DNA from 2 places in the Streptomyces sp. NPDC058880 genome. Region 1 is predicted to be linked to the other one. Evidence: riboswitches for the same ligand, from Rfam matches in the RefSeq annotation. Region 1 holds a riboswitch; the other holds the start of a gene.
What was found. Region 1 has a riboswitch for cobalamin ahead of ACFW2G_RS14760 (ribonucleoside-diphosphate reductase subunit alpha). Riboswitches for the same ligand answer to the same signal wherever they lie in the genome.
Positions count from the first base shown of each region.

Region 1 (7,425 bases):
CCGGGTCACCGAGGTGTCCCTCATCGGCGTGGCCCTGCTGCTGCTCGCCATCGTCGCGGGCGGCTGGGTCGCCGAGTCCTCCTTCGCCGGGACCTTCACCCTGGAGAAGGAGACGCTCGTCATCTGGATGGTGGTGTACGGCTTCCTGGCCTCGGTGCTGCCGGTGTGGATGCTGCTCGCGCCCCGCGACTACCTCTCCACCTTTATGAAGGTCGGCACCATCGCACTCCTCGCGATCGGCGTGGTCATCGCGATGCCGACGCTGAAGATGCCCTCGATCACCGACTTCGCGGCCCGCGGCGACGGCCCGGTCTTCGCCGGGTCGATGTTCCCGTTCGTCTTCATCACCATCGCGTGCGGTGCCCTCTCGGGCTTCCACGCCCTGGTCTCCTCGGGCACCACGCCGAAGATGATCCAGAAGGAGACCCAGGTCCGCATGATCGGCTACGGCGCCATGCTGACCGAGTCGTTCGTCGCGGTCATGGCGATCATCACGGCCTGCATCATCGAGCCGGGCCTGTTCTTCGCGGTCAACTCCCCCGGCGGAATCATCGGCACCACCGTCGAGTCGGCCTCGCAGGCGGTGACGGACTTCGGATTCGCCATCTCGCCCGAAGCGCTCACCCAGGCCGCCAAGGACGTCGAGGAAGCCAGCCTGCTGTCGCGGACGGGCGGCGCACCGACCTTCGCACTCGGAATGTCGGAGATCTTCTCCTCCGTCTTCGGCGGCGCCGGGATGAAGGCCTTTTGGTACCACTTCGCGATCATGTTCGAGGCCCTCTTCATCCTGACGACGCTCGACGCGGGCACCCGCGTGGGCCGGTTCATGCTCCAGGACACCCTCGGCAACGTCCACAAGTCCTTCAGGGACGTCAGCTGGAAGCCCGGAGTGTGGTTCGCGAGCGCGATCGTGGTCGGCGCGTGGGGCTACTTCCTCTGGGTCGGCATCAAGGACCCGCTGGGCGGCATCAACCAGCTCTTCCCCCTCTTCGGCATCGCCAACCAGCTGCTCGCCGCGGTCGCGCTGGCCGTCTGCACCACGCTGCTGGTCAAGTCCGGGCGGTTGAAGTGGGCCTGGGTGACGGGCGTACCGCTGGTCTGGGACGCCACGGTGACCCTCACCGCCAGCTACCAGAAGGTGTTCTCCGAGGACGTGAAGGTCGGCTTCTTCGCCCAGCGCGACAAGTACCAGGCGGGCATCGACGCCGACAAGGTGCTGGCCCCGGCGAAGAACATGGACGACATGCACACGATCGTCACCAACGCCACGGTCGACGGCGTGCTGTGCGCACTCTTCGCGGCCCTGATCGTCGTGGTCCTCGCGGACGCGCTCCGGACCTGCGTCAGGGCCGTCCGCGACCCGGGATCGGTGACGCTCTCCGAGGTCCCGTGGACCGAGTCGAAGATCGTCGCCCCGGCCGGCCTGATCGCCACCGCCGAGGAGCGGGCCCAGCTCGCCGCCGCGGCGGACCGCGACGCGGGCGGCGGGCAGGTCAAGGAGCCGGTGGCGTGAGCGGCGTACGCGGCGTGCTGGCCAGGGCGCGGTTCTACGTACGGGAGTTCTCCGGGGAGGCCGCCTACGACCGGTACGTGGCCCACGCCCGCTCCCACGACCCGGACGCGGAGGTCCTCACCCGCCGCGCCTTCGAACGCGCCCGCACGGACGCCCGGGAGGCGGACCCCCGCGAGGGCTTCCGCTGCTGCTGACACAGGTGGAGGGCTCCGTCGCGTCCGGCGGGGCCTTCCGGCGTTCCTCAGCGCGCCCAGTCCTTGAGAACCTCGGTCCGGAGGGTGACGTTGACCGGATCGGGGAGCTCAACGTCGTTCCCGAACTCCACCGTACGGGTGTTCGCATACCTGCGGCCGTCCGGTTCACTGAACACGGTCACGTCGCACGCCTCCCGGTCGATGAGCAGGTATACGGGGATGCCCGTCTGGGCGTAGGCGAGGGGCTTCTCGACGCGATCACGCCGGTCCGTGTCGGTGTCGTACGAGGTGACCTCTACGACCATCAGGACCGGAGCGGGGTCGGCCCACTCACCCTGGCCGACAAACGCGTCATCGACCGCGAGAGCGGCATCGGGACGGGCGCGACCCGGGCGGTAGTCCCCCACAGCCAACCCCCGCTCCACGTGAAGCCACAGCTCGGGCCGGTGCTGCATGCAGATGCGTGCGAGCCACAGAACGATGCGGTCGTGATCTCCGTCCGGCACTGCCTTGCTCCTGATGACCCCGTCGATGAACTCCAGCCGCAGACCTTCGACCTCTCTGGCGGCTATGCGCGCGCGACAGCCTCGAAGTCCTCGGTCAGCATGTGGGGCCTGTCGGTCATCACGGGCATGCCTCGCTCACCTTCCTCGACGGTGCTGCCTCCGACGATAGCGCCGCCCGCCGGAGGCGTCCTGCACACTCGACCGCATGGACATGGTGATCAGAACGGCGGTGCCCGCCGACTACGAGACGCTGGGCGAGATCACGGCGCAGGCCTACCTCGCCGACGGGCACCTGGACTTCAACGAGGACGACCCGTACCTGCACGTGCTGCGCGACGTGGCCGGGCGGGCCGCCCGGGCCGAGGTGCTCGTCGCCGAGCACGACGGGCGGGTGCTCGGCGGGGTGACCTTCGCCGCACCCGGCAGCCCGCTCGCCGATATCGCCGGCCCCGACGAGGCCGAGTTCCGGATGCTCGCGGTGGCCCACGCGGCCCGCGGCCGGGGCGTCGGCGAGGCCCTGGTGCGGGCTTGCGTCGAGCGGGCGCGGGCGATCGAGGGCGTCACGGGCCTCGTGCTCTCCACCCAGCACAGCATGGCCGGGGCGCACCGGATCTACGTACGACTGGGCTTCGAGCGCACTCCGGAGCGGGACTGGGCGCCCATCGAGGGCCTGAAACTCCTTACGTACCGACTCAAGCTGTAGCCACGCCGACACTACATGTTGGGGGTGCCACACAAGGGCGCCCCCACATGTATGCTCATGCCTGCTGTCGCCGCAGGGGAATCCGGTGGGAATCCGGAACTGTCCCGCAACGGTATGAAGTGTCCGACATCCGGACGCCAAGTCCGATGACCTGCCGTCAGCGCGCCCGGATCGACCGACCCGGGTGCCGACACGTCCGGGCCTCGCGGTTGGGCCGGTGGACGCCATGCGGTGTGCCCTCCTGCCACGCCCGCATGCGCCCGCGCCCGCCCGCCGACGACCGGGCCGAGCGAGGGAGAGCTCCCGCCGTGACCATCGCGCCTTCCGCACCGCGCGCCGAGTCCGTTTCTGGCGACAACACCGAGGGCCCGGGGGCCACGCTGCTGCGTACCCTCACCGAACTTACGGCGGACCTTCCCGACACCGACCCCGGCCGCGTCGCGGCCGCAGCGCTCCGCGGCCGCAGCTCCGCCGCCGACGAGGCCGAACTGCGCGCCCTGGCAACCGAGTCCGCGGCCGGCCTCATCTCCGAGGACCCCGCCTACTCCAGGCTCGCCGCCCGCCTGCTGACGCTGGCCGTGCGCGAGGAGGCCGCGAGCCAGGGCTCCACCTCCTTCTCCGCCTCGGTCGAGGTCGGCCACCGCGAGGGCCTCATCGCCGACCGCACCGCCGAGTTCGTGCGCACGCACGCGAGCCGCCTCGACGCGCTGGTCGAGCACACGCTCGCCGAGGGCGCCGACGACCGCTTCGGCTTCTTCGGCCTGCGCACTCTGCACAGCCGCTACCTGCTGCGCCACCCGATCACCCGTCAGGTCATCGAGACCCCGCAGTACTTCATGCTGCGCGTGGCATGCGGTCTCGCCGCGGACGAGAGCGTCCAGGCCGTCGAGGAAGTGGCCTCGCTGTACCGGCTGATGAGCCGTCTCGACTACCTGCCCTCCTCCCCCACGCTCTTCAACTCCGGTACCCGGCACCCGCAGATGTCCTCCTGCTACCTGCTGGACTCCCCGCTGGACGAGCTCGACTCGATCTACGACCGCTACCACCAGGTCGCGCGCCTGTCGAAGCACGCGGGCGGCATCGGCCTGTCGTACTCCCGCATCCGCGCGCGCGGTTCGCTGATCCGCGGCACCAACGGCCACTCCAACGGCATCGTGCCGTTCCTGAAGACCCTCGACGCCTCCGTCGCCGCCGTGAACCAGGGCGGCCGCCGCAAGGGTGCCGCCGCGGTCTACCTGGAGACCTGGCACGCGGACATCGAGGAGTTCCTGGAGCTCCGCGACAACACCGGTGAGGACCAGCGCCGCACCCACAACCTCAACCTTGCGCACTGGGTTCCGGACGAGTTCATGCGCCGCGTGAACGCCGACGCCGAGTGGTCGCTGTTCTCCCCGGCCGACGTGCCCGAGCTGGTCGACCTGTGGGGCGACGAGTTCGACGCCGCCTACCGCAAGGCCGAGGCCGACGGCCTGGCCCGCAAGACCATGCCCGCCCGCGACCTGTACGGCCGGATGATGCGCACCCTCGCGCAGACCGGCCAGGGCTGGATGACCTTCAAGGACGCCTCCAACCGCACGGCGAACCAGACCGCCGAACCGGGCACGGTCGTGCACTCCTCGAACCTTTGCACCGAGATCATCGAGGTCACCAACGACGGCGAGACGGCCGTCTGCAACCTCGGCTCGGTCAACCTGGGCGCCTTCGTGCTCCCGGAGACGGGCGAGATCGACTGGGAGCGCCTGGACGAGACCGTCCGCACCGCGGTGACCTTCCTCGACCGCGTGGTGGACATCAACTTCTACCCGACCGAGCAGGCCGGCCGCTCCAACGCCCGCTGGCGCCCGGTGGGCCTGGGCGCGATGGGCCTCCAGGACGTCTTCTTCAAGCTGAAGCTGCCCTTCGACTCCCCCGAGGCGAAGGCCCTGTCGACCAAGCTCTCCGAGCGCATCATGCTGGCCGCGTACGAGGCCTCCAGTGACCTCGCCGAGCGCAGCGGCCCGCTGCCGGCCTGGGAGCAGACCCGCACCGCCCGCGGCGTCCTGCACCCGGACCACTACGACGTCGAGCTGAACTGGCCGGAGCGCTGGGACGCGCTGCGCGCCCGCGTCGCCACGACGGGCCTGCGCAACTCCCTGCTCTTGGCGATCGCCCCGACGGCCACGATCGCCTCGATCGCCGGCGTGTACGAGTGCATCGAGCCGCAGGTCTCCAACCTGTTCAAGCGCGAGACCCTGTCGGGCGAGTTCCTCCAGGTGAACGGCTACCTGGTGGAGGAACTGAAGAAGCTCGGCGTGTGGGACTCCCAGACCCGCGAGGCGCTGCGCGAATCCTCCGGCTCGGTCCAGGGCTTCAGCTGGATCCCGGCCGAGGTGCGCGAGCTGTACCGCACGGCGTGGGAGATCCCGCAGCGCGGCCTGATCGACATGGCGGCGGCCCGTACGCCGTTCCTGGACCAGTCGCAGTCGCTGAACCTGTTCCTGGAGACGCCCACCATCGGCAAGCTCAGCTCGATGTACGCGTACGCCTGGAAGCAGGGCCTGAAGACCACGTACTACCTGCGTTCGCGCCCGGCGACGAAGATCGCCCGCGCCGCGCAGGCCGCCACCGCCGCCCCGGTGGCCCTCCCGCAGGCCGTCGACGCCGACGCCCTGGCCTGCTCCCTTGAGAACCCCGAGTCCTGCGAGGCCTGCCAGTAATGAGCTCCACCGACCACAAGAACCTCCTGGACCCGGGCTTCGAGCTCACGCTGCGCCCGATGCGCTACCCGGACTTCTACGAGCGCTACCGGGACGCGATCAAGAACACCTGGACGGTGGAGGAGGTCGACCTCCACTCGGACGTGGCGGACCTCGCCAAGCTGACGCCCGCCGAGCAGCACATGATCGGCCGTCTGGTCGCGTTCTTCGCGACGGGCGACTCGATCGTCGCGAACAACCTCGTGCTGACGCTGTACAAGCACATCAACTCCCCGGAGGCGCGCCTGTACCTGTCGCGCCAGCTGTTCGAGGAGGCCGTGCACGTCCAGTTCTATCTGACGCTGCTCGACACCTACCTGCCCGACCCGGAGGACCGCGCGGCGGCCTTCGACGCGGTGGAGAACATCCCGTCCATCCGTGAGAAGGCGCAGTTCTGCTTCCGGTGGATGGACTCGGTCGAGAAGATCGACCGGCTGGAGACGCAGGCCGATCGCCGCCGCTTCCTGCTGAACCTGATCTGCTTCGCGGCGTGCATCGAGGGCCTGTTCTTCTACGGCGCCTTCGCGTACGTGTACTGGTTCCGCTCGCGCGGCCTGCTGCACGGCCTGGCCACCGGCACCAACTGGGTGTTCCGTGACGAGACCATGCACATGAACTTCGCCTTCGAGGTCGTGGACACGGTCCGCAAGGAGGAGCCCGAGCTCTTCGACGACGCGCTCCAGCAGCAGGTCACCGACATGCTGAAGGAGGCCGTGGAGGCGGAGCTGCAGTTCGGCCGCGACCTGTGCGGCGACGGCCTGCCGGGCATGAACACCGAGTCGATGCGCGAGTACCTGGAGTGCGTCGCGGACCAGCGCCTGGTCCGGCTCGGCTTCCCGCCGGTGTACGGCTCGCAGAACCCGTTCTCCTTCATGGAGCTGCAGGGCGTCCAGGAGCTGACGAACTTCTTCGAGCGCCGCCCGTCGGCCTACCAGGTCGCGGTCGAGGGCACGGTGGACCTGGACGAGGACTTCTAGGGTCCGGGAGTTCGACGCCCACAGGGCTCGTGGGGCTGCTGGGACTCCAGGGCCCCGGGACCGCCGGGGAGCCGGGATGCGGAGGATCCGTGTCCCGGCTTCTCGCGTTCCCCGGTCAGTGGATCACCGGGCCCAGGTGCCAGCCGCCGGAACGGCGCGGGTTGGGCGGCAGCCCGCCCGACCGCTGGCGGGGCAGCCACACCAGCCGGGTCGCGGCGGCCCGCAGCTGCCGATCCGTGCGCCGGTCGCGATGGTTCAGGTACAGGGCGGGCCCGATCAGCAGAGTGGCGAGGGCGAGGACGACGAGGAAGTTCACGAAAGTTGTCATACCTCCACTGTCCGCCCGGTCGCCCTTGATCGACAGTGGCAGGACTGTCATGAAAGGCCGAATTACTGCCACACTGTGGTCATGCTGACCAACGTGGCCGTGGCCCTCGTCGACGGAGTCGCCCCCTTCGAGCTGGGGATCTTCTGCGAGGTGTTCGGAATCGATCGCAGTGACATGGGGCTTCCGGTGTACGACTTCGCCGTGTGCGCGGTGGAGGAGGGGCCGTTGACCGTGGGAGGGGGCGCCTTCGCGATCACCCCCGCCCACGGGCCGGAGCGACTGGAGGAGGCCGACCTGATCTGCCTGCCCGCCGCCAAGGACGCCGACCGGCGCATCTACCCCGAGCCGCTGCTCGCGGCCCTGCGCCGCGCGGTGGACCGCGGCGCGCGCGTGCTGAGCGTATGCAGTGGGGCGTACATCGCCGGTGCGGCCGGGCTGCTGGACGGCCGCCGGTGCACCACCCACTGGA
Region 1 is NZ_JBHYMC010000020.1:67,671-75,095, reverse strand. Features, by position in the region: gene ACFW2G_RS14780 (carbon starvation CstA family protein) at 1-1,513, shown strand, start outside; gene ACFW2G_RS14775 (CstA-like transporter-associated (seleno)protein) at 1,510-1,707, shown strand; partial or broken gene ACFW2G_RS14770 (Uma2 family endonuclease) at 1,755-2,341, opposite strand; gene ACFW2G_RS14765 (GNAT family N-acetyltransferase) at 2,419-2,916, shown strand; cobalamin riboswitch at 2,961-3,090, shown strand; gene ACFW2G_RS14760 (ribonucleoside-diphosphate reductase subunit alpha) at 3,225-5,612, shown strand; gene ACFW2G_RS14755 (ribonucleotide-diphosphate reductase subunit beta) at 5,612-6,628, shown strand; gene ACFW2G_RS14750 (hypothetical protein) at 6,744-6,956, opposite strand; gene ACFW2G_RS14745 (helix-turn-helix domain-containing protein) at 7,038-7,425, shown strand, end outside.

Region 2 (7,425 bases), on a different contig from region 1:
AGCACATGCTCACCTACGAGCTCACGCAGTACGCCCTGCGCCGACCCGGGTTCGAGCACCTGGCACGGCGCCAGTACGAGCTGTACTCCGACACCTACACCGAGCTCATCGAGCAGCTCCGCCACCTGATGCCCTTCGAGCTCCGCGTGCCGGTGCACGTGCTGGCCCGGTACCTGGCCGCCATGACGGACGGTCTGACCCTCAACCACCTCGTCCTCGGCGACGCCGCGGTCTCGGCGGCCATCCTCGACATGATCACCGACCATGTCGCGGGGCTCACCGGGACCGCCGCCGGGCGGGCAGACCGGGACGAAGGCGGGGACCGGGACGGAGGCGGGGACCGGCCGCACGCGGAGTACGCCGTTCCCCCTCTCTCCGCCTGACGGGCCGGGCGGCCCGCCCGACCCGTCAGGAGCCGGCTGCGGTCACCTCGCCGCGGACCCTGCGGGCCGCCTCGACCAGGTTCTCCAGGGAGGCCCGGGTCTCGGCCCAGGCCCGGGTCTTGAGACCGCAGTCGGGATTGACCCACAGCCGTTCGGCCGGGATGGCGCCGAGACCCTCGCGCAGCAGCGCCGAGGCCTCGTCGGTGGACGGGATCCGCGGCGAGTGGATGTCCCAGACGCCCGGACCGACCTCGCGCGGGTAGCCGGCGCCGGACAGCTCACCGGCGACCTGCATGTGGGACCGGGCGGCCTCCAGGCTGATGACGTCGGCGTCGAGGTCCCCGATGGCCCCGAGGATGTCGCCGAACTCGGCGTAGCACATGTGCGTGTGGATCTGGGTGTCCGGCCGGACGCCCGCCGTGGTGAGCCGGAAGGACTCGGTGGCCCAGGCGAGGTAGGCCGCGCGGTCGGCGCCGCGCAGCGGCAGCGTCTCCCGCAGCGCGGGCTCGTCCACCTGGATCACGGAGGTCCCGGCGGCCTCCAGGTCGTTGACCTCGTCGCGCAGGGCCAGCGCAACCTGCCGGGCGGTGTCCGCGAGCGGCTGGTCGTCACGGACGAAGGACCAGGCGAGCATGGTGACGGGCCCGGTGAGCATGCCCTTGACCGGCTTCGCCGTCTGCGACTGCGCGTACGCCGTCCAGCGGACGGTCATCGGGTCGGGGCGGGAGACGTCCCCCGCCAGGACGGGCGGGCGGACGTAGCGGGTGCCGTAGGACTGAACCCAGCCGTGTCGCGGGGCGAGGTAGCCGGTCAGCTGCTCGGCGAAGTACTGGACCATGTCGCCCCGTTCGGGCTCTCCGTGCACCAGCACGTCGATGCCCGCCTTCTCCTGGAAGTCCAGGACCTCCCGGATCTCCGCCCTGATGCGCTCCTCGTAGCCGGCGGTGTCGATGCGGCCGGCCCGCAGATCGGCGCGGGCGTTGCGCAGTTCGGCGGTCTGAGGGAACGATCCGATGGTGGTCGTGGGCAACAGCGGCAGCCCGAGGCGGGCGCGCTGGGCGGCGGCCCGCTCCTCGTAGGGCTGGGAGCGGCGGCCGTCGGCTTCGGTGACGTCCGCGGTGCGGGCACGGACGGCGGGGTCCCGGGTGACGGACGAGTGAGTCCGGGAGGCCAGGTCGGCCCGGTTCGCGGCGAGTTCGGCCGCGATGGCGTCCGTGCCGCGGGCGAGTCCGCGGGCGAGCGTGGCGATCTCGGCGGTCTTCTGCCGGGCGAAGGCGAGCCAGCGCCTGACCTGCGGGTCGATGTCCCGTTCGGCGGAGGCGTCCAGCGGGACGTGGAGCAGCGAGCAGGAAGCGGCCACGTCGACGCTGCCGGCGAGGCCGAGGAGGGTGCCGAGCGTGCCGAGGGACTTCTCGAAGTCGTTGATCCAGACGTTGCGGCCGTTGACGACACCCGCGACCAGGCGCTTGCCGGGCAGGCCGCCGACGGCGGCGAGGTCGTCGAGGTTGGCGGCGGCCGCGCCGGTGAAGTCCAGCCCGAGCCCGTCCACCGGGGCCTTGGCCAGCACTTCCAGGGCCGCACCGAGCCGGTCGAAGTACGAGGCCACGAGCAGCCTGGGCCGGTCGGCCGCGGCGCCGAGCACGCGGTAGGCGCGGGCGGCGGCGCTCAGTTCGGCGGGGGTGCGGTCCTGCACGAGGGCGGGCTCGTCCAACTGGACCCACTCGGCACCGGCCGCACGCAGGTCCGCGAGGACGCGTGCGTACACGGGGAGCAGACGGTCGAGCAGGGCGAGGGGGTCGAAACCGGCCGCCACACCGGGGGCGGGCTTGGCCAGCAGCAGGTAGGTCACGGGCCCGACCAGCACCGGGCGGGCGGTGTGGCCGAGTGCGCGTGCCTCCTCGAACTCGGCCACCTGCCGGGAGGAGTCGGCGGTGAAGACGGTGTCCGGGCCCAGTTCCGGCACCAGGTAGTGGTAGTTGGTGTCGAACCACTTGGTCATCTCCAGCGGCGCCACGTCCTGGGTGCCGCGCGCCATGGCGAAGTAGCCGTCCAGGGCGTCCGCTTCGACGGCGGCGCGGTGGCGTGCGGGAACGGCGCCGACCATGAGACTGGCGTCCAGCACATGGTCGTAGTACGAGAAGTCGCCGGTGGGCACCTCGGTGATACCGGCGTCGGTCAGCTGCTGCCAGTTGGTTCGGCGCAGTTCTCGGGCCGCGCCCCGGAGGGCTTCGGCACCGACCCGGCCGCTCCAGTAGCCCTCGACTGCCTTCTTCAGTTCCCGGTTCCGGCCCTGGCGCGGGTAGCCGTACACGGTGGCGGCACCGGTCCGGACGGCGGGGGCGGGGGTCTTGCTGGTCACGGAACTCTCCTTCGCGAGCTGTCTCCTGTGGACCCGGTGCGGGTCGGGAGCGCGAAGGGATGACGGACAGGAGGGACCTCGACCGGTTTGCGGTGCGCGTGCGTATGCGCCCGCGGTCGCCCGCCTGATGTGTCGCCGACCCGCCCACGAGGTCACCGGGATCTCCGCGCACGACGGGTCGCGCGCGGGCAACGGGCAGGTCTTCGGACTCGCGGGCGCGCCTGCCGGTCTCCCGGCGGGCACCTACTGGCCGTCGCTTCCCAGAACCTGTCGCGGTCCCAGTGCGTATGACGGCGGTCGTTCCCGCTCACCGCTGCGGGGCAGTCCCGGATTCCCACCGGGTTCCCTCTTACGACGCATCCCGTCTGGCGGACGGGGCGAACCAGCTGCCCGGCCAGACTAGATGCCGTTGCCCGGCGGCGGGCAGAGTTGTCCAGTATTCGGATGCCCGGATGAGACGCCGTGGGCCGTCGCCGTACTCGACGGGCGCCGCCCCGCGGACTTCCGTGGGGCGGCGCCCTGCTGCGTCCGCGGGCGCGGGCCGGAGGTCAGCGGCGGTCCAGCACGGTGGTGAGGACCTTGTGGAGGACGGATTCCGGGTCCGCCACCGCCTCCACCGAGCGCCAGGCCACGAAGCCGTCCGGGCGCACCAGGACCGCCCCGGCCGGGGTGGCGCCGTGCGCCTCGGCCCAGTCGGCGCCGTCCTCCGCAACCAAGTCGGCCTCCGGGCCGGTGCCGATCCCGTAGGCGTCGAGCCGGACGCTCATCCGCTTGGCGACCGATTCGGCCGCGCCGCTCCACGGGGTGCCCTCGGAGCTGAGCAGGACGAAGGACCGCTCGTAGAGGTCGACGGTGGACCTGCGCGTCCCCGCCACCCGGTCGCGCAACCACAGGTGCGGGGCGCGCGAGCCCGGGTCCCCGCACAGCCGCATGCGGTCCGGCACGACCGGCAGGTCCGGGTCGGCTCCCACCACCGCGCCGTGGGGGTAGCGGTATCCCATGGCCACGGACAGGACCCCGTTCTGCCGGCCGCCGCGCGCGGGCGCCTCGGGGACGGACTCGGGGTCCGGTTCGTAGCCCGGGTGGCTGTGCTCGGCCGAGCGGGCCGAGGCCCGCTCGCTCGTCGCCCGCGCCACCGGGAGCCGCTCGGCCTCGTACGTCTCCAGCAGCCCGGGGCCCGCGGCTCCGTCCAGCACCGCGGAGAGCTTCCAGGCGAGGTTGTGCGCGTCCTGGATGCCCGTGTTGGAGCCGAAGGCACCGGTGGGCGACATCTCGTGGGCGGAGTCGCCGGCGAGGAAGACCCGGCCGGCCGCGTACCGCTGGGCGACGCGCTCGGCGGCGTGCCAGGGCGCCTTCCCGGTGATCTCGACGTCCAGGTCGGGCGCGCCGACGGCACGCCGGATGTGCTCGACGCAGCGCTCGTCGGTGAAGTCCTCCAGCGTCTCGCCCCGGTCGGGATGCCAGGGGGCGTGGAAGACCCACCGCTCGCGGTTGTCGACGGGCAGCAACGCCCCGTCGGCGTCGGGCCTGGTCAGATAGCAGACGATGAAACGCCGGTCGCCGACCACGTCCGCGAGCATCCGGGACCGGAAGGTGATGCTGACGTTGTGGAACAGGTCGCCGGAGCCGCTCCGGCCGATGCGGAGCTGTTCGCGCACGGGGCTGCGGGGCCCGTCGGCGGCGACGAGGTAGTCGGCGCGCACCGTGCTCTCCTCGCCCGTCTCGCGGTTCTTGACGATCGCGGTGACCCCGCTCCCGTCCTGTTCGAAGGAGAGCAGCTCGGTGGAGAACCGCAGGTCCGCTCCGAGCCTTGGCGTCACCGACATCAGAACCGGCTCGATGTCGTTCTGGCTGCACAGGCACCAGGTCGACGGGCTGAACCGCGCCAGTGCGCCACCCGGGTCGATCTGCTCGAACAACCACTCCTGGTCGTCACCAGTGAGCGAGCCGCCCTGCAGGATGCCGTGGTTGTCGGCCAGCACCGAGGCGGCCCCGCGGATCCGGTCCTCGACCCCGGCGACCCGGAACAGCTCCATCGTGCGGACGTTGATACCGCGTCCACGCGGGTGGAGCGAGGTTCCCGCATGCTTCTCGACCAGCATGTGCGTGATCCCATGACGGCCGAGGAACAGCGAGGTGCACAGGCCCACCAGCGAGCCGCCCACGATGAGGACCGGGACGCGGTGGTCGACGTTTTCCTTCATGTGCTCTTCCATGCCCTCTACGAAGGGGGTTCGCTCGCTCGTTCACCCGCTTGGTTCTCTCCTCTCGCGCCGACGGGGCCACCGGACCACGATCGGTTCGGGTGGCGCCGTCCCGTGGCGACCGTGTGGTCTCGAAGGAGTGTGAACGATGACAGCCTTGTCGGAACGGATATCCCAGTCCGCCTTCGACGACTCGCGACTTCGGGTCGTGCTGCTGCTGGATCTGTACGACGGCGCGCAGAACCAGTTCCTGGAGGTCTACGAGAACCTCCACAAGCAGGTCTCCTGCGTTCCCGGGCACATCCGGGACGAGCTGTGCCAGTCGATCGAGAATCCGTCACAGTGGCTGATCACCAGTGAATGGGAGAGCGCACCGCGGTTCTTGGCCTGGGTCAACAGCGAGGAGCACGTCGCCTCGGTCCAGCCGTTGCACGGCTGCGTGCGGGACACCCGCTCGCTGAGATTCAGCGTGCTGCGGGAGACCGGCCGGGACCCCGGTCCGTCCGCCGTAGCCTTCTCCCCCGGCGCGTCCGCCGGCCACGGCTTCGCCCCGGCTTCCGTGGACGGCCCGGACCGCTCCGGAGGCCGTCTCCGGGTCTCCCCGAGGCGCGGCGACGGTGTGGTGCGCCACGCCCTGACCTTCACGGTCAAGCCGGGCAGCGAGGCCGTCGTGGCGGAGCTGCTCAGCGGGTACGCGTCCCCACAGGCGCAGGTCGACGAGCACACCCGGCTGCGGCGCACCTCGCTCTTCATGCACGGCAACCGCGTCGTGCGGGCCGTCGAGGTCGAGGGCGACCTGCTCGCGGCGCTGCGCCACGTGGCCCTGCAGCCCCAGGTCAGGGCGTTGGAGGAGGCCATCAATCCCTACCTGGAGCAGGACCGGGATCTCAGCGACCCCGGTTCGGCCCGGACCTTCTTCACCCGTGCGGCGCTCCCCGCGGTGCACCACGTGGCGGCGGGCGGCGGCGAGAGCCCGGACCTCGCACGGCACGCGCTGTTCCATCCCGCCAAGAAGGGGTGCGGCATGGAACTCGCCCGGCTGCTCGCCGCGCAGGACGAGGCCGCCGTGGACGACGCGGCGAGCCCCATCGAGGCGAGCACCGTATTCCAGCGCGACGACGTCGTCGTCCGCCTTCTCGACCTGCGCGGGCCGCACGACGCCCGGCCGGCCCTGACGCTCGGCGTCGAGGGCGGCCACAAGGCGGCGGTCCTCGCGCGCCTGCTGGACAGCGCCAAGGACGGCGTCCCCACCACCCACCAGGAGATCTCACGCTTCCTGGAGCGCTCTGAGATGCGCCTGATCACCGACCGGCGTTCGCCGGACCGAGCCTGAGGAGAGGCCGTCATGACCGACCGACTGACCGTGGAAGAACTGGCCGCGCTGATGAAGAAGGGTGCGGGGATCGCCGTCGACCCCGCCGCAATGGCGACCCGGCCCGACGCGCAGTTCGACGAGTGGGGGCTCGACTCCCTCGGGCTGCTCGGCATCGTCGGCGAGCTGGAGAACCGGCACGGCCGGGCGCTGCCCGCCGGTGCGGACCAGTGCAAGTCGCCGCGCGAGTTCCTCGACCTCGTCAACAGCGCGCTGGCCGGAACCTGACGCGTACGGGCGGACAGGCGCCGCCGTCCGGTACGCAGGACGACGCCCCGGGGCCGGCCCACCGCCGGTCCCGGGGCGTCGTGACGCGTACCGGACGGGAGGATCACCCGGGCACGGTGCACTCGAAGGCGTGCAGGTACGCGTTGACGGGTCGGATGTCCCCGAGCACCAGTCCGGCGTCGGCCAGGCGGGTGCGCAGGCTCTCCTTGGTGTGCTTGGCACCGCCGACGTTGAGCAGCAGCATCAGGTCCATGGCTGTGGTGAACCGCATGGACGGCGTGTCGTCGACCAGGTTCTCGATGGCGACGACCCTGGCTCCGGGGCGGGCCGCGGCGACGACGTTGCGCAGGCATCTGCGGGTGCTCTCGTCGTCCCATTCGAGGATGTTCTTGATGATGTAGAGGTCGGCCTCGACGGGGACGGCCTCGCGGCAGTCGCCGGGGACGATGCCCGTCCGGTCGGCCAGGGGGCCGCCGTCCAGGAGTCGGGGATCGGCCTTGGCGACCACCCCGGGCAGGTCGAGCAGGTGCCCCCGTACGGTGGGGTGCTTCTCGAGCAGGCTGGCCAGCACGTGGCCCTGGCCGCCGCCGATGTCCGCGACCACCGAGACGCCGGTCAGGTCGAGGAGGTCCGCGACATCCAGCGCGGACTGCACGCTGGAGGTGGTCATGGCGCGGTTGAAGACGTGCGCCGACTCGTGGGCGTCCTCGTGCAGGTAGTCGAAGAAGCCCTTGCCGAACAGGTCGTGGAAGATGCTCGCGCCGTCACCGGTGCTCACCGCGTCGTCCAGTCGCGGCCAGGCCTGCCAGGTCCACGGCTCCGTGCACCACAGGGAGATGTGCCGGAGGCTGTGCGGGTCGTCCTCGCGCAGCAGCCGCG
Region 2 is NZ_JBHYMC010000015.1:126,431-133,855, reverse strand. Features, by position in the region: gene ACFW2G_RS12235 (TetR/AcrR family transcriptional regulator) at 1-383, shown strand, start outside; gene metE (5-methyltetrahydropteroyltriglutamate--homocysteine S-methyltransferase) at 409-2,742, opposite strand; cobalamin riboswitch at 2,919-3,144, opposite strand; gene ACFW2G_RS12225 (FAD-dependent oxidoreductase) at 3,291-4,946, opposite strand; gene ACFW2G_RS12220 (SchA/CurD-like domain-containing protein) at 5,095-6,279, shown strand; gene ACFW2G_RS12215 (acyl carrier protein) at 6,292-6,546, shown strand; gene ACFW2G_RS12210 (methyltransferase) at 6,650-7,425, opposite strand, start outside.
Region 2: another riboswitch for cobalamin. It lies ahead of metE (5-methyltetrahydropteroyltriglutamate--homocysteine S-methyltransferase); the one in region 1 lies ahead of ACFW2G_RS14760 (ribonucleoside-diphosphate reductase subunit alpha).